Regions from separate parts of the Comamonas sp. Z3 genome, predicted to be linked through region 1. Evidence: riboswitches for the same ligand, from Rfam matches in the RefSeq annotation. Region 1 holds a riboswitch; the other holds the start of a gene.
What was found. Region 1 has a riboswitch for glycine ahead of FSY59_RS23215 (trimeric intracellular cation channel family protein). Riboswitches for the same ligand answer to the same signal wherever they lie in the genome.
Positions count from the first base shown of each region.

Region 2: it holds a riboswitch for glycine, as region 1 does, so the genes downstream of both, gcvT (glycine cleavage system aminomethyltransferase GcvT) here and FSY59_RS23215 (trimeric intracellular cation channel family protein) in region 1, are expected to answer to the same signal.

Region 1 is NZ_VOQU01000008.1:325,304-340,318, reverse strand. Features, by position in the region: gene putA (trifunctional transcriptional regulator/proline dehydrogenase/L-glutamate gamma-semialdehyde dehydrogenase) at 1-2,837, shown strand, start outside; gene FSY59_RS23265 (molybdopterin-binding protein) at 2,931-3,146, opposite strand; gene FSY59_RS23260 (CysB family HTH-type transcriptional regulator) at 3,612-4,544, opposite strand; gene FSY59_RS23255 (ATP-binding cassette domain-containing protein) at 4,614-5,600, opposite strand; gene ssuC (aliphatic sulfonate ABC transporter permease SsuC) at 5,725-6,570, opposite strand; gene ssuD (FMNH2-dependent alkanesulfonate monooxygenase) at 6,581-7,804, opposite strand; gene FSY59_RS23240 (aliphatic sulfonate ABC transporter substrate-binding protein) at 7,828-8,910, opposite strand; gene FSY59_RS23235 (sulfonate ABC transporter substrate-binding protein) at 8,928-9,950, opposite strand; gene ssuE (NADPH-dependent FMN reductase) at 10,169-10,765, opposite strand; gene FSY59_RS23225 (sulfate ABC transporter substrate-binding protein) at 10,835-11,866, opposite strand; gene FSY59_RS23220 (oxidative damage protection protein) at 12,010-12,285, shown strand; glycine riboswitch at 12,485-12,577, shown strand; glycine riboswitch at 12,591-12,710, shown strand; gene FSY59_RS23215 (trimeric intracellular cation channel family protein) at 12,763-13,428, shown strand; gene mnmC (FAD-dependent 5-carboxymethylaminomethyl-2-thiouridine(34) oxidoreductase MnmC) at 13,605-15,015, shown strand, end outside.
Region 2 is NZ_VOQU01000005.1:141,346-156,360, forward strand. Features, by position in the region: gene gcvP (aminomethyl-transferring glycine dehydrogenase) at 1-1,229, opposite strand, end outside; gene FSY59_RS15970 (MolR family transcriptional regulator) at 1,320-1,871, opposite strand; gene gcvH (glycine cleavage system protein GcvH) at 1,919-2,293, opposite strand; gene gcvT (glycine cleavage system aminomethyltransferase GcvT) at 2,416-3,552, opposite strand; glycine riboswitch at 3,617-3,742, opposite strand; glycine riboswitch at 3,762-3,871, opposite strand; gene FSY59_RS15985 (energy transducer TonB) at 3,961-4,407, opposite strand; gene FSY59_RS15990 (2,4'-dihydroxyacetophenone dioxygenase family protein) at 4,691-5,224, shown strand; gene FSY59_RS15995 (MFS transporter) at 5,315-6,571, shown strand; gene FSY59_RS16000 (2,3-butanediol dehydrogenase) at 6,568-7,668, shown strand; gene FSY59_RS16005 (helix-turn-helix domain-containing protein) at 7,697-8,677, opposite strand; gene FSY59_RS16010 (MBL fold metallo-hydrolase) at 8,833-9,945, opposite strand; gene FSY59_RS16015 (hypothetical protein) at 10,096-10,425, shown strand; gene FSY59_RS16020 (DHA2 family efflux MFS transporter permease subunit) at 10,492-12,105, opposite strand; gene FSY59_RS16025 (HlyD family efflux transporter periplasmic adaptor subunit) at 12,121-13,452, opposite strand; gene FSY59_RS16030 (efflux transporter outer membrane subunit) at 13,604-15,015, opposite strand, start outside.

The sequences.
Region 1 (15,015 bases):
AACTGGCCCATGGCCCCAGCCTGGCGGGCTGGAACGGCCTGGGCTTTGTGATTCAGGCCTATCAGAAACGCTGTCCCTATGTGATCGACTATCTGATCGATCTGGCCCGGCGCAGCAGACGGCGCCTGATGGTACGTCTGGTCAAGGGCGCTTACTGGGACAGCGAGATCAAGCGTGCCCAGATAGACGGCCTGCGCGACTATCCCGTCTATACCCGCAAACATCACACCGATGTGGCTTACATCGCCTGCGCGCGCAAGCTGCTGGCCGCGCCCGATGCCATCTACCCGCAATTCGCCACCCACAATGCTCAGACGGTAGCAAGCATCGAATCACTCGCCAGCGCCCTTCCCTACAGCGTAGGCAGCTATGAATTTCAATGTCTGCATGGCATGGGCGAGCCTCTCTACCGTCATGTGGTCGAAGCCGAGGACAAGGCCGCGCGCCGCCCCTGCCGCATCTATGCACCTGTGGGCACGCACGAGACGCTGCTGGCCTATCTGGTGCGCCGCTTGCTGGAGAATGGCGCCAACAGCTCGTTCGTGCACCGCATTGCCAACCCCGACTGGCCGGTCTCCGACCTGATAGCAGCCCCCGCAGATCAGGTGCTGGCCCAAAGCCAGTTCGATGCTCAGGCTGCGCAGGATGCGGCGCAAGACATAGGCCTGCCCCATCCTCGCATAGGACTGCCGCGCGACCTGCTGGGTGCGCAGCGCATCAACTCGACAGGCCTGGATCTGAGCGATGACGGTGTGCTGGGCGCCTTGTCTCAGGCGCTTGTGCAAACCCGGCAGGCACTCCGGCCCCAGGACGGCCATACCGCCGATGCCGTCGGCACCGTCATCACCAACCCGGCCAATCATCAGGAGCTGCTGGGCCATGTCAGCGATGCCACGCCCGCGCAGATTCAACAGGCACTGCAGACAGCCGTGCAGGCCCAGCCCTCATGGGGGGCAAGCCCGGCCGAACAACGCGCCTGCCTGCTGGAGAGCGCCGCCGACAGCTTCGAGACCCAGATGCTGCCGCTGATGACCCTGCTGATGCGCGAAGCTGGCAAGACCGCCGCCAATGCCGTAGCCGAGGTGCGCGAGGCCACCGATTTTCTGCGCTATTACGCGGCCCAGATTCGGCGACAGGCAGCTGCGGATCTGCTCGCCCCCGGCATTGGCCCGGTAGTCTGCATCAGCCCCTGGAATTTTCCGCTGGCCATCTTCACCGGGCAGGTCGCCGCCGCCCTTTCAGCCGGCAACGCAGTACTTGCCAAGCCCGCCGAGCAGACCCCGCTGATCGCCCAGGAAGCCGTGCGCCTGCTGCATCAGGCCGGCATCGGGCCTGGTGTGCTGCAACTGCTGCCCGGCCGGGGCGAAACCGTGGGGGCAGCGCTGGTGGCCGATGCGCGTGTGGCAGGCGTGCTGTTCACGGGCTCCACCGAGGTTGCGCGGCTGCTGAATCTGCAGACCGCCGCCAGGCTGCGGCCCGACGGCCAGCCCGTGGTGCTGGTGGCCGAAACCGGCGGCCAGAACGCCATGCTGGTGGACTCATCCGCACTGGTCGAGCAAGCCGTGCAGGACATTGCTGCATCCGCCTTCGACAGCGCCGGCCAGCGCTGCTCGGCTCTGCGCCTGCTGTGCGTGCAAAGCGACTGCGCCGACCGGCTGCTGGCCATGCTGCGCGGCGCCATGCAGGAGCTGCATTGCGGCGACCCGGCCGAGCTGGCCACCGATGTGGGCCCCGTGATCGATGCCGATGCCAAGGCAGCCATCGAGCGGCACATCGCCAGGCTGGGAGCTCTGGGCCTGCGCATCCATCAATCGCCGCTGAGCCCGGAAACTGCCGTACAAGGGCATTTTGTGGCCCCCACGCTGATCGAGCTGCCCGATCTGCAGCCGCTCGAGCGCGAAGTCTTCGGCCCCGTACTCCATGTGCTGCGGTATCAAAGGCGTGAGCTGCCGCAGCTGCTGGAGCACATCAACGCCCTGGGCTATGGCCTGACCATGGGCTTGCACACGCGCATCGACGAGACCGTGCAGCAGGTCGCCCAGGCAGCACATGTAGGCAATCTGTATGTGAATCGCAATATGGTGGGAGCCGTGGTCGGTGTTCAGCCCTTTGGCGGCGAAGGGCTGTCGGGCACCGGCCCCAAGGCCGGCGGGCCGCTGTATCTGCCGCGCCTGCAGCAGGCACCCAGCTCGCCGCTACAGCTGCTGAACCTGCTGCTGCACCAGTGCGGCGAGGCTCAGCTCACTGCCGCCCCCGCCACCTCTGCTGCCGCAGTCGCCTTGCAGCAGCTGGGTCACTGGGCCAGGCAGCATGGTGAGGCCATCGTCAGCCGTCATTGCGAGGGCCTGCAATCGGCCCTGCCCGATCTGCATGCCGCACGCCTGCTGCCAGGCCCCACCGGCGAGCGCAATCTCTACCAACTGCTTGGCAAGCCGCGCACCCTGTGTCTGGCGCAGGACAGGACCATGCTGCTGCTGCAACTGGCCGCCGCACTGGCCTGCGGCTCACAAGCCCTGTGGCCAGCCAGCCCGCTCGGCACCGCCGTGCACCACAAGCTGCCTGAGGCACTGCGCCACCATGTGCGGCTGTTGCCTGACAAGCTGAGCATCGAGGAAATTGCGCAGACCGAGGCCATGGACGCTGCGCTGCTGGAATGCAACGACGCAGGCTTTCTGCAATGGTCGCAGGCATTGGCAGGACGGCCCGGCCCGCTGGTTCTGCCCACGCGCTGCCAAGCAGGCCAGCCCGTGCGACTGGAGCGGCTCTGGCACGAGCGTGCGCTGTCGCACAACACGGCGGCCGCCGGCGGCAACGCCGCCTTGATGACCCTGGAGTAAGGCCTGGGCACTGCGCGACAGCGCATTGCCCGCCAAAAAGAAACCCCCCGGCGCAGGCAGCTGCGCGGGGGTTGTGTGGAAAAGGTTTGAGGATTACAGCTTGGCGATGGACACCTCGGTGGACTTGACCAGGGCCACGACCTCGGAGCCCACGGCCAGACCCAGATCATTGACCGAACGCGTGGTGATCACGGAAGTGACGATGCCCCAAGGCGTCTCCACATCCACTTCCGAAACCACATCACCGCGGATGATTTCCTTGACCTTGCCCTTGAACTGATTGCGCACGTTGATGGCTTGAATGGACATGCAAAATTCTCCTGAGAACTCGTGAAGGTTATGACAACAGTGTTTGCTGCACTGCATGAAAACAATTCTGAAACCTTCTCCACAAAACTCAAAAGAATAAAAACAAAAATTTTTATACCGAAAACATCTTATGCAGATCATCAGCTCGCGAGTCTGCGCAATCGCAGCGGTTCAAAAAGACCTTCACCAGGATTTGACTGGAGCAAAGAGGCAGGGCCTAAAAACAGCATCAGGCCCTGCTGGGGCCAGTGGTATGGCCCAGTCCCGTCGCAGTCCAGAACCACGCGCATGGCTGAGCCGCGCCAGGCACCCGCAACAGACCCGAGGATGTGCAAGCATGTTCAGGCCTTGCCAAGTCCCTCAAGTCTGGGAGCGGCAGGCTTGGGGCGGCGATCCAGGCCAAGCAGCCCGCAGCACTGTGACAGCCAGCGCTCGGGCCTTTGCCGATGGAATTCGCCTCGGACTTCAACCTTCTGCAGACTGCAGTGCAGCGCGTACCACCTCAGGCTTCAGCGTGGGCACAAAGCTCTCGATAAAAGCATAGGCATAGCCTCGCAACCAGGCATCGCGGCGCAGGGCCAGCCGTGTGAGATTGACTTCGAACAGATGGCGCGCATCGATGGCGCGCAGATGGCGGTCACGCTCGGCATCGAAAGCGATGGAGGCGATGATGCCCACGCCCATGCCCAGCTCCGCATAGGTCTTGATCACGTCGGCATCCATGGCGGTCAGCACCACTTCGGGCACCAGTGCAGCGGCAGCAAACGCCTTGTCGATATGGGCGCGCCCGGTGTAGCCCTGTTCGTAGGTGATGATGGGGTGGCGCGCCAGATCCTCCAGCGTCAGCGGTCCGGAGGCATCGAGCAGTGCATGGCCAGGCGGCACGACCACACTGTGGGACCAGCGATAGCAAGGCAGGGTCACCAGATTCTCGTAACTGCCCAGCGCCTCGGTGGCCACGCCGATATCGGCCTCACCCGAGAGCAGCATCTCGGCCACCTGGCGCGGCGAGCCCTGATGCAGATGCAAAGAAACCTGGGGGTAGAGCCTGCGGAAATCACGCACCACCTGGGGCAAGGCATAGCGTGCCTGAGAGTGCGTGGCGGCAATCGACAGGCCTCCGCGCTCGCTGGCATGGAAGTCCTCGCCCGCGCGGCGCAGATTGTCGGCCTCGAGCAGCATGCGTTCGACAATGGGCAGCAAGGCCGTGCCGGGTGGCGTCAGCCCCGTCAGGCGCTTTCCTGCACGCACGAATATATCGATGCCCAACTCCTCCTCGAGCTCACGAATCTGCCGGCTCACACCAGGCTGCGAGGTGTGGAGCATGGCCGCCACTTCGGTCAGATTGAAGCCACGCCTTGCCGTTTCCCGGACCGAACGCAGTTGCTGAAAATTCATATCTTGATGGCAGGCGGCACAGCTTGCGGCTGCGCCCGCCGCCTGTTTCTCTTTGTTTTCGTTGGAAGCTCAAATCGCCCAGCGCAGGCCCGTAGCCGGCACGCCAGGCCAATCCTGCAATCCGGCGTCCTGTTCTGGCTCGGGCTTTTGCAGCACGCGGTCCAGAATGCGTGTCTCCAGCGCGGCAAAGCGGGCATCTCCGTGTACACGCGGACGTGGCAAGTCGATGCGCTCGTCAAGCGCAATGCGTCCGTCCTCGATCAGCACCACGCGATCGGCAAGAGCCACGGCCTCCTGTACATCGTGAGTGACCAGCAAGGCCGTGAAGCCATGGCTGCGCCACAGACCTTCGATGAGGCGGTGCATCTCAATGCGCGTGAGCGCATCGAGAGCACCCAGCGGCTCATCGAGCAGCAGCAGCCGTGGCTGGTGCACCAGGGCGCGCGCCAGGGCCACACGCTGGCGCTGGCCGCCCGACAGCCTTGCCGGCCATTCGTTTTCACGGTCGGCCAATCCCACCTGCGCCAGCACCTTGCGGCCCTGCTCGCGCGCTGAATCGGGCAGACCCAGAATCACGTTGTCCAGCACCCGCTTCCAGGGCAACAAACGCGCATCCTGAAACATGATGCGCGTATCCCCGCTCTGCTGGCCCTCGCCCCCATCGATCAGCAACTGCCCGGCGCTGGCCTTCTCCAGCCCCGCGACAAGGCGCAGCAAGGTGGATTTTCCGCAGCCGCTGCGCCCCACGATGGCGATGAACTCACCGGGCCGGACATCGAGCTGCACCTGCTTGAGCACTTCACGCTCGCCATAGCGCTTGGTCAGCTGCAGGGTCTGCAAATGCACACCCTGGGCCACTTTCTGCGGCACATCCGGCTGCTTGCTGCTGCCCTGCTGATCTGCTTCCTCATCCTTGGTCCGCTGCCACAGCTTCCCACTCGCCTGCAAGGCCTCGGCCTCGTCCCAGGAGGCCTCCCAGGCCACCAGCGGCTGACGCGCATTCAGCGCACCTGCACCCACCAGCGACTGCGTCAAACGACTCCACAAACTACTCATCGCAAGCTCCTATCATTCTTGAAACCGACACGCACCAACCCAGAGACGCCTAGCAAGGGCCTAGGCGGCCCCGCCGCCCCGCAGCGAAGGCGTCGTCCCCCTCCGGGGGAGGCCGCGAAGCGGCTCAGGGGGCTCCATAGCTCGGATGCCAGCGCAGCCACCAGCGCTCCAGGGAACGGGCAAACACATCGGCCAGCTTGCCCAGAATCGCGTAGAGCAGAATGCCCACCAGCACCACATCGGTCTGCAGAAATTCGCGTGCATTCATGGTCAGGTAGCCGATGCCGGCCTGCGCCGAAATCGTCTCGGCCACGATCAGAATCACCCACATCAGTCCCAGCGAAAAGCGCAGGCCCACGAGGATGGAGGACAGAGCCCCCGGCAACACGATGTCGCGGTACAGCTGCCAGCGTGTGAGGCCGTAGCTGCGCCCCATCTCGATCAGACCCGGGTCCACATTGCGGATGCCGTGGAAGGTGTTGAGATAGATGGGGAAGAACACTGAAATGCTGATCAGGAACAGCTTGGCCGACTCGTCGATGCCGAACCACAGAATGACCAGCGGAATCAGCGCCAGCGCAGGGATGTTGCGCACCATCTGGATCGTGGAATCAAGCAGCGTCTCGGCCCAGCGCAGCGAACCCGTGAGCAGGCCCAGCAGCAGGCCCAGGCTGCCGCCTATGGCCAGCCCTGCCAGCGCGCGCCCGGCACTGACCTTGACATGCGTCCAGAGCTCGCCCGACTCGGCCAGCGTCCAGGCCGCGCGCAGCACATCCAGCGGTGCGGGCAGCACCCGCGTGGACAGCCAGCCCCAGGCCGATGCAGCCTGCCAGAGCGCGATCAGCGCGACCGGCAGCAGCCAGGGCAACAGCCGCAAGGCGAACTGGCGTGCCAGCAGCTCCAGGCGCGGCACCGGCGGGCGTGCAGGCTGGACCGCAGCCTGCAACGTCAGCGTTTGAACATCACTCATGCTCTCTCCTTCAGCTTTGCGATACCCGGATCTGCTCGCGCTCTGCAGCAGCGGCTCCCGAAGCAGCGGCTCCCGAAGCAGCGGCTCGCGGCGAGTACAGGTTGGCCACGGTCTCGCCAAACGGACCGCCGGGGTTGCCGCCGCCGAGCTTTTGCTGCACGTTGACGGGCAGCAGCGGGAAGACCAGCTCGGCGAAGCGATAGGCTTCCTCGAGATGCGGGTAGCCCGAGAGCACAAAAGTGTCTATGCCCAGATCGGCATATTCCTTGATGCGATCGGCCACGGTCTGGGCACTGCCCACCAGAGCCGTCCCTGCACCGCCACGCACCAGACCCACACCGGCCCAGAGATTGGGGCTGATTTCCAGATCCTTGCGGCTGCGCTTGGTACCGCCCGCGTGCAGCTGGGCCATGCGGCGCTGGCCTTCGGAGTCCATGCGCGCAAACGCGGCCTGGGCCTGGATCACGGTCTCGTCCTGCAGACGGCTGATCAGTCGCTCGGCATCGGCCCAGGCCTCTTCATCGGTCTCGCGCACGATCACATGCAGACGAATGCCGAACTTGACCTGGCGGCCATGGCGCTCGGCCTTCTCGCGCACATCGGCAATCTTTTTGGCGACTTCGGCTGGCGGCTCGCCCCAGGTCAGATAGGCATCGACCTGCTCTGCCGCCAGCTCATGGGCAGCGGGCGAAGAGCCACCGAAATAAACAGGCGGATAAGGCTTTTGCAGCGGCGGAAACAGCAGCTTGGCGCCCTTGACCTGCAGATGCCGGCCTTCGAAATCCAGCGACTGACCCTCATGGCTGCGCGCCAGAATTTCGCGCCAGATCTCGATGAACTCGGCCGATTGCTCGTAGCGCGTCGCATGGTCGAGAAACACGCCATCGCCCTCCAGCTCGGCCTGATCGCCGCCTGTGACCAGGTTGATCAGCAGACGTCCACCCGAGAGGCGGTCAAAGCTGGCCGCCATGCGCGCAGCCAGGCTGGGCTGATGCAGTCCAGGACGCACGGCCACCAGGAACTTGAGGCGCTTGGTGACGGGCAGCAGGCTGGACGCCACTACCCAGGGGTCTTCGCAGGAGCGGCCCGTGGGAATCAGCACGCCTTCGTAACCCAGGCTGTCGGCCGCCACGGCCACCTGCTTGACATAGTCATGGCTCAGCTGGCGTGCGCCTTCACTGCTGCCCAGGTAGCGGGCATCACCATGGGTGGGAATGAACCAGAACACTTGCATGACGAAATCTCCTTGAACCTGATTTAGAGCCTGGATGCCACGGCGGGCGTGATGGATGAAGCGGCTGGGCTTGTCTGGCCATGGATGGCGTATTCCGCCGCCATGGGCTGCCAGACGATGTCAGCCACCTTCACCTGGCGCGGAATCACGCCCAGACGAAAAAAGGCGTCGGCCACGCGCTGCTGCTCGACCACCATGGCGGGATTGAGCGGCGTGGTCGGCGAGCTGGGCCTGCGGCCGATGAAGCGGCTGACCACATTCGCGTCCAGACCGCTGAAGGCGGCCAGCAGCTGCACGGCCTCCTTGCGCGAGGCCTGCACCAGCTGGTCGGCACGCGTGAGCTCGTCGAACAAGGCCTTGATGAGCTGGGGATGGTGCTCGACCAGGCCACGCGAGGCCAGATAGAACGAGTTGTTGCCCGTCAGCCCCTCTCCGCTGCTGAGCACGCGTGCTCGGATGCTCTGCTCGGTGGCCGCGTAAAACGGGTCCCAAATGGCCCAGGCATCGACACTGCCGCGCTCGAACGCCGCGCGCGCGTCGGCCGGAGCCAGGTAAACGGGCTGGATGTCGGCCCAGGCAATACCGGCCTTGTCCAGCGCGCGCACCAGCAGGTAGTGGGCGCTCGAGCCTTTTTGCAGTGCCACACGCCGGCCCTTGAGGTCGGACAGTGACTTCAGCGGCGAGTCGGCCAGCACCAGAATGGCCGAGCTTTCGGGCTTGGGAGGCTCTGCCCCGACATAGCGCAGGTCCTTGCCGGCAGCCTGGGCAAACACGGGCGGCGAATCGCCGGTCAGGCCGAAGTCCAGGCTGCCGGCCGACAGCGCCTCCAGCAGCTGCGGCCCCGCCGGAAACTCCAGCCAGCTGATCCTGGTGGCCGGAAAGCGCTTTTCCAGCACGCCATGCTGCTTGAGCACGACCAGATTGACGGCCGACTTCTGATAGCCGATGCGCAGCTGGGCCGGTGCCGCCACGGCCGGCGTAGGCTGGGCCAGCGCATCGTCGGCGTAATAGGCAGCCAGGGTCCAGCTGAAGGCCGTGGTGCCCAGCAGCTGCAGCGCCTGACGGCGACCGCGCCGGAAACGGGGTGGAGTGGATGCAGAACTCATGGCGGTGGCGGCCTGTCTCAGCGGCTGGCCAGCAGATCCACGGGAGCTGCATGCAGCAGATTGAGCTTCTTGGGGATCAGCTTGAGATCGAAGAAGGTATCGGCAATCTTTTGCTGCTCGCCCAGGATTTCGGCATTCACGGCCTTGGTGCCGAATTCGGTACGGTTCAGATACAGCTCGGTCACGGCGGTGTCCAGGCCCAGGATCTGCGACAGCTCTGCCGCTGCTGCGCTCTTGTTCTTGCTGGCCCAGGCATCGATGGCGGCGATTTCCTCGATCGCGATGCGCAGCACATCGGCATTGCGGCTTGCATAGTCGCGCGAGGTGAAGTAGTAGGCACGGTTGTTGACCACGCCCCTGGCATCGGCCAGCAAGCGCGCATCCAGGGTCTTCTGGGCCGAGGCCAGGAACGGATCCCAGATCACCCAGGCATCGACCGAGCCCTTCTCGAAGGCGGCCCGCGCATCGGGCGGCGCCAGAAAGACCGACTGCACATCGCCGTACTTGAGAGCATGCTTTTCCAGCAGCTTGACCAGGAAGTAATGGACGTTGGAGCCCTTGTTGTAGGCAATGCGCTTGCCCTTGAGGTCGGCCACGCTGCGGATCGGCGAGCCCTTGGGCACGATCACGGCTTCCAGACCGGGCCGCGCCACGGTGGCACCGGCATAGACCAGGGGTGCACCGGCGGCCTGGGCAAAGATCGGCGGAGCCTCGCCCACATCGCCGAAGTCGATGGAGCCCACATTGAGCGCCTCCAGCTGTACGGGGCCAGCGTTGAACTCGACCCAGCGCACGGCCACGCCCAGCGGACTCAAGCGCTTTTCCAGCGTGCCGCGATTCTTGAGAATCGACAACCAGCCTTTTTGATGGCCCACGCGCAGCACGCGCGGGGCGCCTGCCGTGCCATTGCCCTGCTGCGCATGCAGACGCCCCGAAGCCAGGGCCAGGGCAGAAACAGCCGTCCCCGCCAGCCACTGGCGGCGCGAGGCACTTGGCAGTTGCGACGAAATAGCCGATGAAGTGTTGTTGCGATCGGTCATGAGAAATCAATCCTTGGAGTTCCCAGTCCACACACTTCAGGCATCTCTTGGCCTGATTTCAGGCGCAGCTCGGCCTTCTCAGTGCGGGGACTGCTATCAAAAAAAGAGACATGGGGAAATGGGCACCGCCCCATCAAAGGACAGCAAGCAAGGGCCCCCGCAGCGAGGCTGTCGTCCCCCTCGGGGGAAGCCGCGTGGCAGCTCAGGGGGGCGTTAATTCAAACGCTACATCGCACATCGGCGAAGGCGATGCTCTCAAAGTCATTGGCGGCTGCCCACTGGGCACTGCGGCGCAGGTCGGTGGCCAGCAGCTGGGCGGCATCCTCGACGCGCTCGGCAATCTCGGGAGCCAGGCCGTAACCGCCCTCGGGCAGCAGCGGCACGCCCTGGTCGGTGGCATAGATACCCGGCAGGATATGCCGCGCTCCCAGCGACTGCAGCACCGGGCGCAGTGCGTAGTCCAGCGCCAGCATATGGTGGGGGCTGCCGCCCGTGGCCAGGGGCAGGACCAGCTTGCCCTTGAGCGCGGTCTGCGGCAGCACATCGAGAAAGACCTTGAGCAGACCGCTATAGGCTGCCTTGTAGACGGGGGTGGCCACCACCACCGCATCGGCCCGGGCCACGCGCTCGGTCACGGCACGAATCTCGGCATGATCGAAGCGGGCATGCAGCAGGGCTGCAGGGTCCAGCTGGTTGAGCTGCAGCACGGACTCGGTGTTCAGACCCTGGGCCTGGAGACGCACGGCCACGGCATTGAGCAGGGCACTGGAGCGCGAGGGCTGCGAGGGACTACCGGCAATCAGCAAAATCGACATGGGCTTGGCTCTATCTTTTTGTCATTGCAAAGACAGGAGCACTCATCGCGCTCCCGTCCTGCGTTTCTCTTATTTCTTGGTGTAGATCTGATCAAAGCTGCCGCCATCGGCGAAGTGGGCCTTGTCTGCCGCTGCCCAGCCGCCAAAAGCCTTGTCGATGGTGAACAGCTCCAGCTTGGGGAACTGGCTCGCGAACTCGGCGGCCACCTTGGCATCGGTCGGACGGTAGAAGTTCTTGCCGGCGATGCGCTGGGCCTCTTCGGAGTACAGATACTTCAGATAGGCCTCGGCCACGGTGCGCGTGCCCTTTTTATCGACCACCTTGTCGACCACGGCCACCGAAGGCTCGGCCAGGATGGACAGCGAAGGTGCGACGATCTGGAACTTTTCTGGGCCGAACTCCTTGAGCGCCAGATAGGCCTCGTTCTCCCAGGCCAGCAGCACATCGCCCAGACCCCGCTGCACAAAGGTCACCGTGGAGCCGCGCGCGCCGGTGTCCAACACGGGCACGTTCTTGTAGAGCTTGGTGATGAAGTCCTTGGCCTGTGCATCGCCGCCGTATTTGCGCTTGGCAAATTCCCAGGCCGCCAGATAGTTCCAGCGTGCACCACCCGAGGTCTTGGGGTTGGGCGTGATCACCTGGATGCCGGGATTGACCAGATCGTCCCAGTCCTTGATACCCTTGGGATTGCCCTTTTTGACCAGGAACACGATGGTGGAGCTGTAGGGCGCGCTGTTGTGCGGCAGGCGCTTTTGCCAGTCGGCCTTGACATTGCCGTTCTTGACCAGGGCGTCGATATCGCCGGCCAGGGCCAGCGTGGCCACGTCGGCCTCGATGCCGTCGATGATGGAGCGTGCCTGCTTGCCCGAGCCGCCATGCGACTGCTTGATGGTCACATCCTGATTCTGCGTGGCCTTCCAGTGCTTGGCGAACGCCTGGTTGTAGTTCACATAGAGCTCGCGTGTCGGGTCGTAGGAGACGTTGAGCAGTTGCACGCCAGTCTGCGCAAAAGCGGGCAATGTGGGCAGAGCCGAGAGGGTCAAGCCAGCAATCAGACCGGCAGCCAGAGGAAACTTGATAAAGTTGCGACGATTTTTCATTGGACTGTGTTCTTGGAGTGAATGGATAACGGGCTTCTGCCCCGTTGCTGCGCATTCTTGAGCCGCATTCTTAAAACTCAAACTACTAAGATTTCAGTTTGTTATTACCCAAACATCTGAGATCAACCAAGAGGACCCTACACATGGCACGTACCGTTCACTGCATCAAGCTTGGTCAAGACGCTGAAGGCCTGGATTTCCCTCCTGCCCCCGGCGAACTGGGCAAGCGCATCTATGAAAGCGTGAGCAAGCAGGCCTGGGCCGACTGGCTCAAGCACCAGACCATGCTGATCAATGAAAACCGCCTGAACCTGGCCGATGCCCGTGCCCGCCAATACCTGGCCCGCCAGATGGAAAACCATTTCTTTGGCGGCGGCGCAGATGCCGCAGCAGGCTACGTGCCTCCCAGCGCCGAGTAAGTTCGGTCGACCTGGACACCAAGCCCCCTGGCCCAGGCCTCGGGGCTTTTTTCTTGCGGGCTGCCGAACAGCCAACCGGTGAGAGCAAGGGCGCGCCCAGGCAGCCCAGGGGCACCGAGGCTGACAGCCGCAAGACCGCTCAAACCCAATTGATACAGGTATTAACCCGAATAAAGTCGTTGGAACTGGCTAGAATCGCGCCCATCCCGCGGGAGAGCGGAACCTGTCAACGGTTCCCGCCGAAGGCGCAAACTCCCATAATCGCTCAGGCAATAAGTACCGCAGGTGGGTCTGACAGGACCCGGATATCGCCAACTGGAGAGCAGCCCGCGACCACAAGTCTGCAGGGCTCACCGAAGGGGCAAGCATGCGCACCGCGAAGGCGCCCATGTGCAACTCTCAGGTAAAAGGACAGCGGGAGAGGCAAGCCGGACACTCCCGCTGATGCGAGTGGCTGGTCTATTTTCAAGTGCCTTCATGCTTCCCTCCATCTCTTTGCTGGACTCGTTCCAGGCCTCCAACTTCACCGTCATGCTGGTCATCTATCTGGTGGCCATTACCGCCGAAGCCATGTCCGGCGCCCTTGCTGCAGGCCGGCGCAATATGGATATCTTTGGCGTCGTGGTCATCGCCTTCGTCACCGCGCTGGGCGGTGGCACCATCCGCGACATGGTGCTGGGCCATTACCCCATAGGCTGGACTCAGCACCCCGAATATGTGTATCTGGTCATCAGCTTCGGCCTGCTGACCACGGTGATCGCCCGCCATATGCACCGCCTCAAGCAGGTGTTTCTGCTGCTGGACGCCATGGGCCTGATCGCCTTTTCGCTGATCGGCTGCAATACCGCGCTGGAACTGGGCTACCCGACCATCGTCATCATCATGGCCGGCATGATTACCGGCATCAGCGGCGGCATTTTGCGTGACGTGCTCTGCAACCAGGTCCCCGTGGTGTTCCGCCGCGAGCTGTATGCCAGCGTGTCGCTGTCCGTATGCCTGATGTTCCTGGGCCTGCGCTATCTGGAGGTAAGCTCCAATATCAGCACCCTTGTCTGTTTTGCAGGCGGTCTGGCCTTCCGTCTGGCCGCGATTCGTTTCAAGTGGCGCCTGCCAGTTTTCTCTTACCAGCAGCGCTGGGAGTGATCGAGACTCCCCCTGTGGCGCTGTGCGCCTTCCCCCTCTCTTGCTGCGCAGAAGGGGGACGCAGCCATCGCTGCGGGGCGGCGGGGCCGCTAGGCCCTTGCTTGGCTGCTCTGACCTAGACTGCGCCATGCATTACCCATGTAGTTTCACTTTCCATGTCTGAACCCATCACATGGATGCCGGATGGCACCCCCTACAACACCCGATTTGGCGACCGCTATCACAGCGAGCTGGGCGGCCTTGACCAGGCCCGACAGGTCTTTCTCGGCGGCTGCGGTCTGCCTGCGGCCTGGGCCGATGCGGCTCAGTGGCGCATTCTGGAAACCGGCTTCGGCTTGGGCCTGAACTTTCTCGTCACCTGGGCGGCATGGAAAGCCGACCCGAAACGCCCGCGCATGCTGCATTTTGTCTCGGTGGAAGCCCACCCGGTCTCGCGCGAGGATCTGCTCAAGTCCTTGCCCGCCGACGAGACACTGCGTCCGCTTGGCGAGCAGCTGGCCGCGCAATGGTGGGGGCTGCTGCCCGGCGTGCACCGCCTTTCGTTCGACGACGGCCAGGTGCTGCTGACGCTCTATATAGGCGACGCCAAGACCATGTTGCGCAAGCAGCAGCTGACGGCAGACAGCGTGTACCTGGATGGCTTTTCTCCCCAGCTCAACCCCGAGATGTGGGACGAAGACGCCATGAAGAACATTGCCCGCCATTGCCGCCGGGGCACCCGGCTGGCCACCTGGTGCGTAGCCGGACATGTGCGCCAGGCGCTCAAGGCTCAGGGTTTTGAAGTCAAGAAGCGCGCCGGCGTGCCACCCAAGCGCCATAACCTGCATGCGGCCTACAACCCGGCCTGGGAACCGCGCCATCGCAGCGACGGCCTGCCTGCGCCGGTGAGCCAGGCCGGTCGCTGTCTGGTGCTGGGTGCGGGTCTGGCCGGTGCCGCCGCCGCCGCCAGCCTGGCCAGGCGTGGCTGGGAAGTGACCGTACTGGATGCGGCGGCCGCGCCTGCTGCAGGGGCCTCGGGCCTGCCTGCCGGCCTGTTCTGCCCGCATATTTCGCCCGACGACAGCGTCCTGTCACGCCTGTCCAGAAGCGGCGTGCGCACAACGCTACAGAATCTGCAGCAACTGAGCCAGGCAAACAAACTGCAGCCTGCCCGAGACTGGGCTCATGGCGGGGTGCTCGAACACGACCTGAACGAGCCTTCCCATCTGCCCAGGTCATGGCTGCAGCCCGGAAGCGATACCTACCCCTGGGGTCTGCACTGGAGCGCGCCCGTGCAGCCGGCTCAGCTGGCTGCGGCCCATCTGCCTGCAGACAGCCAGGCTGTCTGGCATGAGCAGGCGGGCTGGGTGCGCCCTGCACAACTGGTGCAGGCGCTGCTGCAATCCCCCGGAATTCATTGGCAAGGTCATGCTTCGGCCTCAAGGCTGCTGCGCGATCCGCTGCGCCAGCTCTGGCAAGTGCAGGATGCCCAGGGCCAGACCCTGGCCGAAGCCCCGATGCTGGTGCTGGCCCTGGGCCCGGATACCAGGCCCTTGCTGCAGGCTAGCGGGCTGGCGGCAGGCGAATGGGAGCTGCAAGCCATACGCG
Region 2 (15,015 bases), on a different contig from region 1:
TCGGTTGCCTCCCGGGTATGCAGGCTCAGTGTGTCGAAGGCCGTGTCGTGGTGATGGGCGCTGAAGCCCAGCTGGGCCAGGCCCCGGCTCAGGATCGCCGTCAGGCGTGCCACCCGCTGTGCGATGCGCTTCAGCCCCTGGGGGCCGTGGTAGACGGCATACATGCTGGCGATCACGGCCGGCAGGACCTGGGCCGTGCAGATATTGGACGTCGCCTTTTCGCGGCGGATATGTTGTTCGCGCGTCTGCAGCGCGAGGCGGTAGGCGGGCTTGCCATGCACATCGACGCTGACGCCCACCAGGCGACCAGGCAGGCTGCGCTTGTATTCGTCGCGGCAGGCCATGAAGGCTGCGTGCGGGCCGCCTGCGCCCATGGGCATGCCGAAGCGCTGGCTGTTGCCCACGACAATATCGGCACCCCATTCTCCGGGAGGTGTCAGCAGGGTCAGGGCCAGCAGGTCGGTTGCCACGATGGCAGCCGCCTGCTTGGCGTGAATGGCTTGCACATCGGCCTTCCAGTCCACAATCCAGCCGCTGGACGCGGGGTACTGGATGACCGCGGCAAACAGATCGCCTGCCAGCGCAGTTTCCCACTCCTGCTGGCTGTTGGCGATCACCACTTCGATGCCGATCGGCCGGGCGCGGGTCTGGATGACTTCAATCGTCTGCGGGTGCAGATCGCCGGCGAGCACGATGCGATGGCTTCTGGATTTGACAGAGCGCCTGGCCAGCGTCATGGCCTCGGCGGCAGCCGTGGCTTCGTCCAGCATCGAGGCATTGGCAATCGGCATGCCGGTCAGGTCGGTCACCATGGTCTGGAAATTGACCAGTGCTTCCATGCGACCCTGCGAAATCTCGGCCTGGTAGGGTGTGTAGGCTGTGTACCAGGCGGGATTCTCGAGGATGTTGCGCAGGATGACGCCCGGCGTGTGCGTGCCGTAGTAGCCCTGGCCGATAAAGCTCTTCAGCATCTGGTTCTTGCTGGCGATGGCCTTGAGTTCGGCCAGCGCAGCGGCTTCGGTAATCGGCGCCGGAAGATCCATGGGCCTGGCGCGGGCGATGGAGTCGGGCATCACATCGCGAATCAAGGCGTCCAGCGAGGGCTTGCCGATGGCGGCCAGCATTTTTTGCTGCTCCTCGGCGTCCGGGCCTATATGACGGGGGATGAATTCGTGGCTGTTTTCCAGCGCTTGCAGCGAAGCGACGGGGGCGGGAGGCGACATCAGCATGGGAGGGACCTATTCTCAAATACTGTGACTGACGGTTTGCATGCCAGGCATGCGTGAATGCCGTATGCCTGAAGGCATGCGGCCGGTGCTTCAAGCAGCGCTGGCCTGTTCCAGCGCGGTGTTCATCAGGGCCAGGCGTTCACTTTCCTGGTCGGCATACTCCCAATCGGGATATTTGCTGCGTGCCACGGTGTTCAGCCATTGCTGGCAGGCCAGGGCAAGCAGTGCCTGCTGGTGCAGATCGGCATCGATGCTGCCGGTGATCTTGAACTGGCCAAAGGCCGTGGCCACGTGGGCGCGGCAGACCGAGCGCAGATAGCTCTGGTTCATGTCGTCGCTGGCCAGCCATTGGGCCTTGGCCGCATCGTCATGAGCCAGCATGTCCTCGGGCACTGGCAGATCCCAGTCGCTCAGTTGCTGGTGCAAAAAACGCAGCGCCTTGGCGGGCTTGCTGCCCGTCTGCTCCTGGTACCACTCTTCAAGTGCGGCCAGTGTGTCGCTGCCGTCATCGTTGCCGAAGGGGCTGAAGTCGTCACCGCAGTCGTAGTAGAAGTCCTGGGTCGCGATGCGCACAAAGGCCGGGTGGCTGGTCTCGCGGGCGAGACCGACTTCCGGATCGTCGAAATACTGGATGGTGCTCATGGCTGCATGCAAAAACGGCCTTCGCAGAGCGAGGGCCGTTGATACGCTTAGTTGTCCTTGGCGAAGTCGTTGTAGGCGGTCTCTTCCATCAGACCTTCGAGCTCGCCCACATTGCTCATCTTGACCTTGAAGAACCAGCCTGCGGCCAGCGGGTCGCTGTTGGCGAGCGACGGGTCATCGCGCAGGGCTTCGTTGACTTCGACGATCTCGCCGGTCACGGGCATGTAGACATCGGCAGCAGCCTTGACGGACTCGACCACGCCTGCGACATCGCCGGCCTTGAAGGTGGAGCCCACGGCAGGCAGATCCACAAACACCACATCGCCCAGCGCATCCTGTGCGTGTACGGTGATGCCGACGATGGCGGCATTGGTGTCAGCGGCGTTGATCCACTCGTGTTCTTTGGAATACTTGATGCTCATGAAAAGCTCCAGATGGGGGATTCAGGGGAATCGGGTGTTGTTTGAGAAAGGTCCAGATCGCACTTTAGCGGTGTTCTGGCCGCTGTTTGGCAAACTGGCCCGTCTCATCCGCGGCGGCAGACCTAGCCGCGGTAGTAGCGGGTGGGAACGAAGGGCGTGGCGACCACTTTCATGGGCACGGGCTTGCCGCGCACCATGGCGAAGATTTCCGTATCGATGGCAGCGTAGTCGGGCTCGACATAGGCCAGCGCCACGGGCTGGTTGAGCGTGGGGCTGAGCAGGCCGCTGGTAATGTGGCCGATATGCTGCCCGTCCATGTTCTCCAGCACAGCGGGCTCGCGCACGGGAATGCGCTCCAGCGCAATCAGGCCCACGCGCTTGCAGCGCAGCGATTGCGGGTTCTGCAATTGCTCCAGCACGATGGCTGCACCGGGAAAGCCTCCCTCGCGTTCGCCGCCGCTGCGGCGCACCTTCTGCATGGCCCAGTTCAGCGCGGCTTCGACGGGCGTGGTGCTGGTGTCGATGTCGTTGCCATACAGGCAAAGTCCGGCTTCAAGGCGCAGCGAGTTGCGCGCGCCCAGACCGACGGGCGCCACCTCGGGCTGGGCCAGCAGCGCTTCGGCAAAAGCTGTTGCCGCTTCGCCGGGCAAGGAGATTTCAAAACCGTCCTCGCCCGTATAGCCGCTGCGCGTGATGTAGAGCGCATGGCCTTGCCAGTCGAAGTGATTGCCGGTCATGAAGACCAATTGCGCAACACCGGGAATCAGGCGCGAGAGTGCCGCAGCGGCTTGCGGGCCTTGCAGGGCCAGCAGGGCGCGCTCGGGCAGAGGGATGACCTCGCAGCGGTTGGCGATGCGGCTCTGGATATGGGCGATATCGGCCTCTTTGCAGGCGCCGTTGACGATGAGGAACAGATCTTCGCCACGGTTGACGAACATCAGGTCGTCCAGAATGCCGCCTTGCTCATTGAGCAGCAGGCCGTAACGCTGTTTGTGCTGTCCCAGGTCCATGACATCGACGGGCATCAGCGATTCAAGCGCGGCGGCGGCATCGGGGCCACGCAGCAGCAACTGGCCCATGTGCGAGACATCGAACAGGCCGGCGGCCTTGCGGGTGTGCAGGTGCTCGGCCATCAGGCCTTGAGGGTATTGCACGGGCATGGCGTAGCCGGCAAACGGCACCATGCGGGCACCCAGTTTCTGGTGCAGGGCAAACAGCGGTGTGGAACGCAGATCGGAAGAGGTGTCAGCAGCAGTCACAGGCAAGCGCTCCGGTGGTCAAACCAAAATGAGTGGCCATGCATGGCTGGGCCATGCGTGGCGGGCTTGCCCTGCTGTCCGCTTTACCTGAGAGATTCACCGCCCTTGCTTTCGCGGGCAGTTTGCTCCTTCGGTGGATGTCGGCGCACATACGAAATGACGGCCTTCATCTCTCTCCAGCAAGGGACGCTGCAGGTTTGCACACCTTGCAGCGCTTGTCAGTCCTTTTGCCTGAGCGTTTTGACACCGGGTGGGGGTCTGCGCCTTCGGCGGTGCGAGGCAGCTTCAAGCTGCAGGCACTCTCTCCTGACGTTGGCAATTCTAGCGGTGGGCAGGGTGCCTGCACCACCGCAATGAGTGGATTTTGGGGTTTTCGAGCACAGATCGTCTATCACTGAGCTTGCGCTCTCACTGCGGGTCTGTGTTCATGGTGGGCGTGCGAGGGGCGTCGACTTCTTGGCGCGGAAACACCAACTGATAGGGCTGCTCGAAGCAGGACGTCACAGGCTGGCCCTGGCGCATGCCGGGCTTGAACTGCCAGCGTTTGAGCGATTGCAGTATGGACTTCACGATGCGTGGATCGGCATCGGCGGGCTGGTATGCCACACGGCCGAGCTGACCTTGAGCTGTGACTTCCAGACGGAAGACCACCGTGGTCTCCAATCCGTTCGGAAACCAGTGGGCGCTGATGAAAGGCGTGGTGTGGCGGCGTGGACGGGGTTGCTGGTCGAGCTGGGCGGGGGGCGTGCAATCTGCATTGATCCAGGCGGGCCAATTTACGGTTTGGCCGCCGGAAGCGGGGGCGGAGTCAGCCTGGGGCTGCAGGGGAGTGATGTCGGCCGCCTTAGGCGCCATGGCAGGGTTGCCGGCGCAGGCACTAAGCAGCACTGCTCCCAAGACGGCCGCGCATGCAGCAAGACAGCGTGAGTGGCGTGAAATATGCATGGCGGCATTCTCGGTCATCCCCGGTCGATTTTCGGAAGCGCTCCCGATGTGTGCTGTTCAGCCTGGGTCCGGCCGGCCTTGTCCAGGGTTTGTCTTGCGGGGTCAAACGCCATGTCCGGAGGAGGCAAAACAGATTTTTTGCCGCAGATAGGATTATGACGTTCATCAAAGAACATTTATCCAAGGAGACAAAATGCCCGAAAAAGCCACGAACGAATTTTGGAAGAATCTGAAGCCGATTTCTGATTGCTTTCAGCCCGATGCGCAGCCGGAAGTTTATATACAGAACGCGCCCACTGAGGACGAGCGCTATTATGTTCCATTCTCAGAGACTGTATTGTCCCGCCCTCTCTGGATTTCTCCATCGCAAAACAAATGGTGCGATATTCTGATGGCCAAGGAAGCGGGTCTGGTCAATCGGCATTACCACCCGCATGAAGTATTTGCCTATACCATTTCCGGGAAATGGGGTTATCTGGAGCATGACTGGACGGCCCGTGCCGGTGATTTCGTCTACGAGACACCGGGGGAAGGCCATACCCTGGTGGCCTATGAACATGAGCAACCCATGCGTGCGTTCTTTATCGTCAAGGGGCCGCTGATCTGGCTCGATGATGACGGAAAGCCGGACGGATATTTCGATGTTCACAGCTACATAGAGCTATGCCGAAAGCACTATGAAAAAGTCGGCATAGGTGCAGATTATGTGGACACGCTTTTTCGATAGCTATCTGAAATTGGCTTGAAAATGCATCAGATGAAAGGCGGGATTTTCTGAATAATGGAATAACCCGCCAAAAACGGAATGGAGAGAGACATGAGACATCGAGATGAAGCCCTAAAAATCGGGTGGGTGAGCTATGAAAACAAGCTGCTGCTCATTCTGTTTTTCACTTTTGGTATCGTTTTTTTTGACCGCCTGGCATTGTCGTTCTTATTTCCTTTTGTCTCCAAGGAACTGGATCTGAACAATGCCCAGCTGGGTATGCTTTCGTCGATCCTGGCATTGGCATGGGCGGCTTCCGGTGCATTCTTCGGGGCCTACACAGACCGCAAGGGCAAGCGCAAAACGGTGCTGATTCTTTCGGTACTGATGTTTTCGCTGTGTTCGGCCTTGTCGGGTCTGGTGGGCGGCTTTGTGGGGCTGTTGTTGTTGCGAGCGATGATGGGTTTGGCGGAAGGGCCGATACTGCCGCTGTCGCAGACTCTGATGGTCGAAGCCTCTACGCCGAGCCGTCGCGGCCTCAACATGGGCTTGCTGCAGGGCTCGTCTGCGGGCTTGCTGGGCGCCGTGATCGCACCGCCGGTGATTGTTGCGCTGGCCGTGGCTTATGGCTGGCGCACTGCGTTCTACCTGACCTGCGTTCCGGGGCTGATTGCCGCAGCGCTTATCTGGCGCCATGTGCGAAGCACAGATAGCAGCGGCCAGGCCGAAGCCGTGCCGACAGGCTCACGCTGGGCTCTGCTGCGTGAGCGCAATATCTGGCTGAGCGTGCTGATCAGCTGCGTCTTCATGGCCTGGTTCGTAATCATCATCTCTTTTGCGCCGACCTATCTGGTCAATGCCAAGGGCTTCGAGCCGGGCACGATGAGTGCGGTCATGAGCTGCATGGGCGTGGCCTGGGTCATCTGGGGTTTCGCAGTGCCAGCCATTTCGGACCGGGTAGGTCGCCGTCCTGCACTGATCTTCTTCTCCTTTGTCGCGGCCTGCTGTCCGATGGCTTTTTTGCATGTGCAGTCACCGGCGCTGTTGGGCGGCTTGCTGTTGCTGACTTACACCGGCCTGGGCTGCTTCACGCTCTTCATGGCCACGATTCCGGCGGAGACCGTTCCGCGAGCGGCCATGGCCACGGCCTTGGGGATGATCATGGGTTTTGGCGAGCTGCTTGGTGGTTTCGTCGCCCCGACGCTGGCCGGGCTGGCAGCCGATCGGTGGGGACTTGATGTGGTGATGTGGGTGGCGGCTGCGGGTGCTCTGCTGGCGGGCATGCTTTCCCTGGGGCTGATTGAAACAGCGCCCAGGCGCGTTGGCAGCGGCTTGCTGGCTGCCGCATTGAAGGAGTCGCAGGCATGAAAGCTCTGAAATGGCATGGCGCTCTCGATCTGCGTCTGGAAGTCATCGAGCGCAGGCCCTTGAAGGCCGGAGAAATCCGCATCGAGGTGGCGTACTGCGGGATCTGCGGCAGTGACATGCATGAGTATCTGCACGGGCCAGACTCGATTCCGGTCAATGTCCCGCATCCCTTGTCCGGTCGTGTTGCGCCCATCGTCATCGGTCACGAATTCTGTGGCACGGTGGTGGAAGTGGCAGCAGATGTGAAAGTGCTCGGCGTTGGCGACAGGATTGCCGTGGAGCCGGAGTACCGCTGCGGGCACTGCATCTATTGCCGCAGCGGGCGCTACAACCTGTGCGAATCCATGGGCTTTGTGGGGCTCATGGGAGATGGTGGCATGGCAGAGGAAGCCGTGGTTCCCGCCTATATGGCGCATGTGCTGCCCCCTTCGCTGAGCTTTAGGCAGGCTGCGGTGGCCGAGCCTGCTGCAGTGGCATTGCATGCTGTGCGCCGAAGCGCGTTGCGCGCTGGCGACGATTGCGTCATCTTCGGCATGGGGGCCATCGGTCTGCTGCTGGTGATGATGGCTAGGCACCATGAAGCGGGCCGCATCATTGCCGTCGACGTCGATGCACGGCGCCTGGGTCTGGCGCGCGAGCTAGGCGCCAGCGACACGGTCGATGCCAGTCAGGGCGATGTGGTGCAGCAGGTGCGTGAACTCACGGGCGGGGTGGGCGTACCAGTCTCGTTTGAAGCGGTGGGCCGCCCGGAAACACTGCAGGGTGCTCTTGGAGTGCTGAGCAAGGGCGGCGAAGCCGTGCTGCTGGGGCTCATGCCCGAGGCGCGTATCGATACCTTCGATCTGGTCAACCGTGAGCTGCGCATTACCTCCAGCCTGGGCTATCGGGGCCTGTATCCGGAACTGCTGGAGCTGATGGCTCGCGGGGTCGTGGACGCAGGCAAGATCGTGACCCACGTCGTAAGTCTGGAAGCTGCCATACAGGACGGCTTTGAGCGGCTGGCGTCTGCAGGGGATGCGATCAAGGTGCTGGTGCAGCCGCAGTCGCTGGAAGTGGACCGAGATGCCGGGTCCGGCGCTCACGCCGGTAGTTCCTGAGTCTTGGTGGTGCCCGCAGCGCCTGCCGCTAAGTCGTAGCCCGGTGCAGACCGGGCTGCTCGCGCATTTGCGTAGGTGTCATGCCGTGGTGCGAGCGGAACCTGCGCGCAAAGTGGGCCTGGCTGGCAAAGCCGCAGCGGTAGGCGATTTCGGCGATGCTGTAGCGGCCCAGGGCAGCCTGGCGCAATTCTATGGCAGCACGCTCCAGGCGGCGTATGAGAATCAGCTCGGTCACGCTGTGTCCCTCGGCCTGCAGCATCCGGTTCAGGTGCCTCAGGGAGACGCCTGAGGCGGCAGCGACTTCGCTCGCATCCAGTGAGTGGCGGTGCAGGTGCTCGTCGATATGGACGCGCGCGGCCAGCAGGTGGGAGGCGCGTAGCGCACTGCTGCCTGCTGCCTCTCCGGCCAGCATGGTGCGCAGCAGGTCGCAGGCCTCGAACTGCAGCCGATCCTGGTCCACCCCTTCCGGGCGGGCCATGGCATTGCCTACCAGCTTCTGGAACGCGTGATTGAGCACGCGTCCGCTGCCTGCCGCTCCCGAAACACAGATCGGGCCGGGAAGTTGCGCGCGGCTGCAGTTGCGGTAGAACCAGTCTGCGGGCGTATCCACGAGGAATTGGTGCATCTGGTGGGTGAAGCCGAACAGATAGGCATGCCGGGTGTCATAGATCACCAGGTCGCCGGGGGCAAGGTGGATGCAGCTGTGCTCCTGATAGAAGAAGGCACCGCTGCTGAGCACCAGGGAGACGAAAACCGACTCCTTGGGATGCTGGCGCACCAGTTGTGGCGTGCGCTCGATGACATGGGCATTGCCGTCGATGTCGGCCATGGCCAGCTGGCCTAACCGCATATTGCTCTGCCGCGCGTTCAGACCTTCGTCGGCGTAGGATGAGCAGCGCAATCCGACCAGAAAAGACGCGTTGTAGGCCTCCCATTGGTCCAGGCGCTGACTGGCGGGAAAGGCATCCGTAGCGATCCGGTTCACCGCGCATGGCGCAAGCGAGGGCATGGGTGTCTCCTTGGCAGGCTCTCATAGCGTTTGCCGACCTGGGGGAGCGAGTGGGTGTCGGCAGTGCCCTGCAAACTCTACCATGACATGTTTGCGCCCGGATCCGTGGAGTTACGGGGGCATCCTGCGGATCAAGGCCTGGCTGTCTGCGCGCATCAAGGATGGGGGCGGAAGTCTAGTGGCGTTACTTCGCCGGTTGAAGACGGTTGGTGCGAATCCGCCTTCAAGCCGGCGCAGGCGCGCCACCAGGCCGAGCCCGCATGCGGAGCGCCCAGGTCCAGGCGCTCGCCCATCATGGGGGTGGCAATCGCTATGCCGTGCTGTCTGCCCAGGCCCAGGATCTGCTCGAACGGGTCCCACCAGGCATGCATGGCGAGGTTGAACGTGCCGTTGTGTATGGGCAGCAGCCATTGGCCGCCGAGATCCCGGTGAGCCTGCACGGTCTGCGCCGGGTGCATATGGACATAGGGCCAGTGGGCATCGTAGGCGCCGGTCTCCATCAACGTGACATCGAAGGGGCCGAAGCGCCTGCCGATTTCGGCAAAACCGTCGAAGTAGCCGCCATCGCCGCTGAAGAAGACGCGCAGCGGCCTGTCGGCCTGACGATCTTCTATGGTCCAGGACGCCCAGAGCGTGCGGTTGCCGTCGCGCAGGCTACGTCCCGAGAAATGCTGGGCTGGCGTGGCCGTGAAACGCAGGCCGTCGACCTCGCTGCCCTGCCACCAGTCGTGCTGAACGATCTTGTCGGTCGGCACGCCCCAGGCCGCCAGTCTGTCTCCCACTCCCAAAGGGCAGAGAAAAATGCCCACCTTGGGCGCAAGCACGCGGATGGTGGCGCGGTCCAGGTGATCGTAGTGATCATGCGACAGCAGCACGCCGCGCAAGGCAGGCAACTCGTCCAGGGTAATCGGCGGGGCATGAAAGCGCCTGGGGCCGGCAAACGACAGTGGAGAGGCACGCTCGGAAAACACTGGGTCCGTCAGCCACCAGCCGCCGCGAAGCTTCATCAGCAAGGTCGAATGGCCCAGGCGATAGAGGCTGCGCTCGGGCGCGAGGTTCAGTTCAGCCGTGCTCAGCGGCAGAACGGGCAGTGCCTTGCCCGGCTCGGAATCGGCCGGCTTGTTGAAGAAGAACTTCCATAGCGTCCCGGCATCGGGCTTGGGGCTGTTGGCCGGACGTGGATGTGTGTTGCGAAAGCGCCCGCCCGAGTATTGAGGCGAGTCCTCGTAGTCGGCGAGGGGGGTGGTGAGGCTCGGTTTGTTAAACAAGATCGGGCGCCTGAGTGGGACATTGGCCGCAGTTTGGGACGGTTTGCAGCGCTGCAAGAGCCGATTTGCAAGAGGCCGTATCGCCGCAGCGGCCATTCCCATGATCGGATGAGTCGAATGCGACACTCGCTGTCCGAGGAGCAAATACACATGAATCCCATGGTTCGCAATCTGGAGGGCATGCTGGCAGCCGGCAAGGACGGTGCGCTGCTGCGCTATACCCTGGGCAAGGCCTATGCCGACGAGGAGCAGATGGCCGTCGCGCGCGAGCATCTGCGCAAGGCAACGGCGCTGGATGCCGAATACTCCGTCGCCTGGAAGCAGCTGGGCAAGGTGGAGCTGGCGCTGGGCGATGCACAGGCCGCGCGCGCCGCCTGGCAGCAAGGGCTGAGCTGCGCCCGGGCCAAGGGCGATGCCCAGGTCGTCAAGGAGTTGCAGGTGTTTTTGCGGCGCCTGGACAAGCAGGCTGCCGGCAGCTAGAACTATCAAAAAAATAGCTGGAAGCGCTTGTGGATAAGCGCTTCCAGCCAATTCATCCTGAAATTTTCAGTGTGCGCCGGCGGCCGCGTCGGCGCCTCCTGCGGCAGAGGCCGGGCGCTTGGTGAACCAGATCAGCACGATCAGGCTCAGGAACAGAAAGGACGATGCCAGAAAGATGTCGTCGGCGGCCCGCGTGAAGGCCTGCTGATCGATCAGCCGGTTGATCTGGGCATAGGCCTGCTCGGCACTCATGCCTGCCGCCTGCAGGTTTCTGACCGTGCTCGCAAACGTCCCCTGGCCCTGCACCAGCAGCTCGGTCAGATGCGCATGGTGCATGGAAGCCCGGCTTTCCCAGAGCGTGGTGGCAATCGAGGTGCCCATGGCGCCGGCCGTGATGCGCACGAAGTTGGACAGGCCTGCGGCGGCAGGAATGCGGTCCGGCGTCAGCCCGCTCAGCGTGATGGTGGTCAGCGGAATGAAGAAGAAGGCCATGGCGCCCCCTTGGATCAGCGTGGGAATCAGGATGTGGGCGAAGTCGGTCTCCACGGTGAACTGCGAGCGCATCCACAGCACCATGGCAAACACGATGAAGGCAATCGTCGCCATCTTGCGCGGATCCCAGACACCGACCTTGCGGCCCACCATGGGCGTAAGCAGGATGGCCAGCAGGCCCACCGGCGCCAGGGCCAGGCCGGCCGAGGTGGAGGTATAGCCCATCCATTGCTGCAGCCACAGCGGCAGCAGCACCACATTGCCGAAGAACAGACCATAGGCGATCGACAGCGCGATCGAGCCGGCCGCAAAGTTGCGTCGCTTGAACAGGCGCAGATCGACGACGGGATGGGCGTCGGTCAGCTCCCAGACCACGAACACGGCAAACGCCACCACGGAAATCACCGCAAAGGCGATGATTTCATTGGAGGCAAACCAGTCCAGTTCCTTGCCCTTGTCCAGCATCAGCTGCAGCGCAGCCACCCACAGCACGAGCAGGGACAGGCCCACGGTGTCGATAGGCAGCTTGCGCGTGGGCGTTTCGCGGTTGCGGTAGATGCTCCAGGTCATGAGGGCCGAGAGCAGGCCCACGGGCACGTTGATGTAGAAGATCCAGGGCCAGGAAATATTGTCCGTGATCCAGCCGCCCAGCAGCGGCCCCACCACGGGCGCGACCAGCGTGGTCACCCCCCAGAGCGATAGCGCGACACCGGCCTTGGCAGGCGGATAGCTGGACAGCAGCAGGGTCTGCGACAGCGGAATCATGGGGCCGGCCACAGCGCCTTGCAGCACGCGGAACAGCACCAGCATCTCCAGCGACGAGGCAAAGCCGCAGAGCCAGGAGGTCAGCACGAACAGCAGCACGCTCATGGTGAACAGGCGCACGGCGCCGAAGCGCTGGGTGAGCCAGCCCGTCAGCGGCACGGAGATGGCATTGGCCACACCAAAGCTGGTGATGACCCAGGTGCCCTGGCTGGGGCTGACGCCCACATCGCCGGAGATGGCCGGAATGGCCACGTTGGCGATGGAGGAGTCCAGCACGTTCATGAAGGTGGCCAGCGATAGCGCCAGCGTGCCCAGGGCGAGCTGCGCGCCCTTGAGCGGGGCGATGACCGGCGGCATGGGGCGGGCCGCCGGAGCCGGTGGCGAGGCGCCGGCTCCGGGGTTGGCAGAAGTCGTGGAAGTCATGGCTGATTCCGCGTCTTATTGCGCAGCTTGGGCTGCGGACTGGGCGGGCTGAGCGGGCTGAGCGGGCTGAGCGGGTGCGGCCGGTGCGGGCAGATCGGCCAGCCGGGTCAGTGCAGGCAGCTTGTCGCCCGCGATGATGTGCTGGATGCGCTGCTCGGCCTGTGCCAGGCTGCCGTCATAGACGGTGGTCTGGGCCACGGGCTCGCTGCGCGGCGTGCTGGCCAGGGCCTGGCCGTCCTTGTTGCGGATGTCGACCTTCACGTCCATGGACAGGCCCACACGCAGCGGGTGCTGCTTGAGCGCTTCGGGCTCCAGGCTGATGCGCACGGGAACGCGCTGCACCACCTTGATCCAGTTGCCCGTGGCGTTCTGGGCGGGCAGCAGCGCAAACGCCGCACCCGTGCCCGCGCCCAGGCCCACGACCTTGCCTTCGTAGGTGGTCTTGTCGCCGTAGACATCGGCGGTCAGCTCCACCTTCTGGCCCATGCGCAGATCGGCCAGCTGGCTTTCCTTGAAGTTGGCGTCCACCCAGAGCTTGTGCAGATCGACCACGGTCAGCAGCGGCGAGCCGGCTGCCACGCGCTGGCCCAGTTGCACGCCGCGCTTGGCCACAAAGCCGTCCACGGGCGCGATCAGTCGCGTGCGCTGCAGGGCCAGATAGGCTTCGCGCACCTTGGCTGCGGCCGCCATGACGGCGGGGAAGTCCTCGGCCGTCGTGCCCTTGGTCTGGGCTTCGGCGGCTGTCAGCTGGGCCTTGGCCGCGCGCACGGCGGCTTCTGCGGCCGCCACGGAATTGCTGGCCGCCGTTGCCAGGGCCTTGGCATGGTCAAACTCTTCCTTGCCCACGGCGCCGGTGGCCGTGAGCGGGCGGCGGCGTGTCACATCGTCGTTGGCCTTGGCGGCGTCGGCCTTGAGGCGCAGCAGATCGGCTTCGCGCTGGGCCACCTGGGCGGCCAGCGGGGCGTTGTTGGCATACAGGGTACGGGTCTGGCGCGCGGTCTGGGCCAGTTGCGACTCGGCCTGGGCCAGTTGCACCAGATAGTCGGCAGGGTCCAGCTGCACCAGCAACTGGCCGGCCCTGACATAGTCGGTATCGTCGGCGCCGATGCTGATCACGGTGCCGCCGACCTGGGGCGTGATCTGCACCACGTTGCCGGCCACATAGGCGTTGTCCGTGGTCTGGTAGTTGCGGGCCACCATCCAGTGCCAGCCTCCCCAGGCGATGGCGGCCACGGCGACAGCGGCCGCCACGATGGTCAGGCCCTTGCGGCGGCCCGCAGGGTTGGCGCTGGGCGTAGCTGCCGCAGGAGCTTGGGGAGCGTTCTGAGTAGGCTTGGTGTCGGTCATGATGTTGGCGCTTTGTTATCTGTGAAGCGGTTTTGCGCTATTGAAAAAGAGGAGCTGCTGACGCTTGTCAATAAAGGAATTGAAAGTGTTTCTGCCTTGAATTCATTGATGGCAGATCGAGGGCAGCTATTAATTTTGTTGAGCCCGATGTTTATTGCAGGGCAACAGCCGGGGTGTCGTCGCTCCAGCCGCCGCCCAGGGCTGCGGCCAGGGCCACACGGGTATCGAGCTCGCGTGCCTGCAGGTCCACGGCCAGGCGGCGTTGGTTGATGAGCTGGGTTTCGGTGTTGAGCACGGTGATCTGGCTGCCCAGGCCGGCCTGATAGCGCTGCACGGCAAAGTCATAGGCCCGCTCGGCCTTGGACAGCGACTCGGTTTGCAGCTGCTGCTGGCGCTTCAGCGATTGCACGGAGGCAATCGCGTCGCCCGCCTGCTTGACGGCATCGAGCACGGCGCCGTTGTACTGGGCGATGGCGGTGTCGAGATCGGCCTGTTTGCCGCGCAACTGGGCGCGCAGGCGCTTGCCGTCGAAGATGGGCAGGCGCAGCGCGGGCGTGATGCCCATCTGGCGCGAGCTGCCCTGCAGCAGATTGTCCAGGCCCAGCGCGTTCAGGCCCACAAAGGCGGTCAGGTTCACATCGGGGTAGAAGTCGGCCCTGGCGGATTCAATGCCTTGCGTGGCCGCTTCCACGCGCCAGCGCGCGGCAACCACATCGGGGCGGCGGCCCAGCAGATCCGCGCCCAGAGCCTGTGGCACGGGCTGGATGCGCAGCACCGACAGTCTGGGCGAGAGCGCATTCTGCGCATCGGGCGCCTGGGCGCAGAGCAGGGCAATGGTGCGGCGCGCCAGCGTGATCTGCTCGCCGAGCATCTCGATCTGGGTCTGGGCATCGGGCATGCCTGCCTGGGCCTGGGTCAGCTCCACCTGGCTGTCGAGGCCCGCTCGGGTGCGCTGCTCGCTCAGGTTCAGCAATGACTGGCGCTGGCCCAGCGTGCGTTCTGCCACTTCCTTCTGGGCAATCAGCCGCGCCAGGGCGATATAGCTGCGCGCCACCTGTGCGGCCAACTGGTTGGCGGCGGCAGCGCTGTCGGCCTTGGCGGCGCGCGCCTGGCCCAGCGCGGCCTGCAGGTCTGCGGCATGCTTGCCGAAGAAGTCGGGCGACCAGGACAGGCCGGCCTGCAGATTGCCGCTGTTGTAGATATTGCCCGCGATGGGGGCGGGAATCATGCCGTTGGCCGTGTAGCGCTGGCGTGTGGCGTCGGCGCTCAGCGTGCCGCGCACATCGCTGGCCGTGCTGCTGGCCGTGGCCAGGGCTGCGGCTTTTTCAAAGCGGGCGTTGCTGGCGGCCAGGCTGGGGCTGCCGGCCAGGGCCTGATCGATGAGCTGATTGAGCCGGGCATCGCCCAGACCTGCCCACCATTGGGAGGAGGCCAGTGCCGTGGCATCTGCAGTGCTGAGGCTGGAGGAGTCGTTGAGGCCGACATCGGCCGAGCCCAGTCGCGCCAGTGGCTGGTGCGCCGGTCCTTGCGAGGCACAGCCTGCCAGTGTCAGCGCAGCGGCCA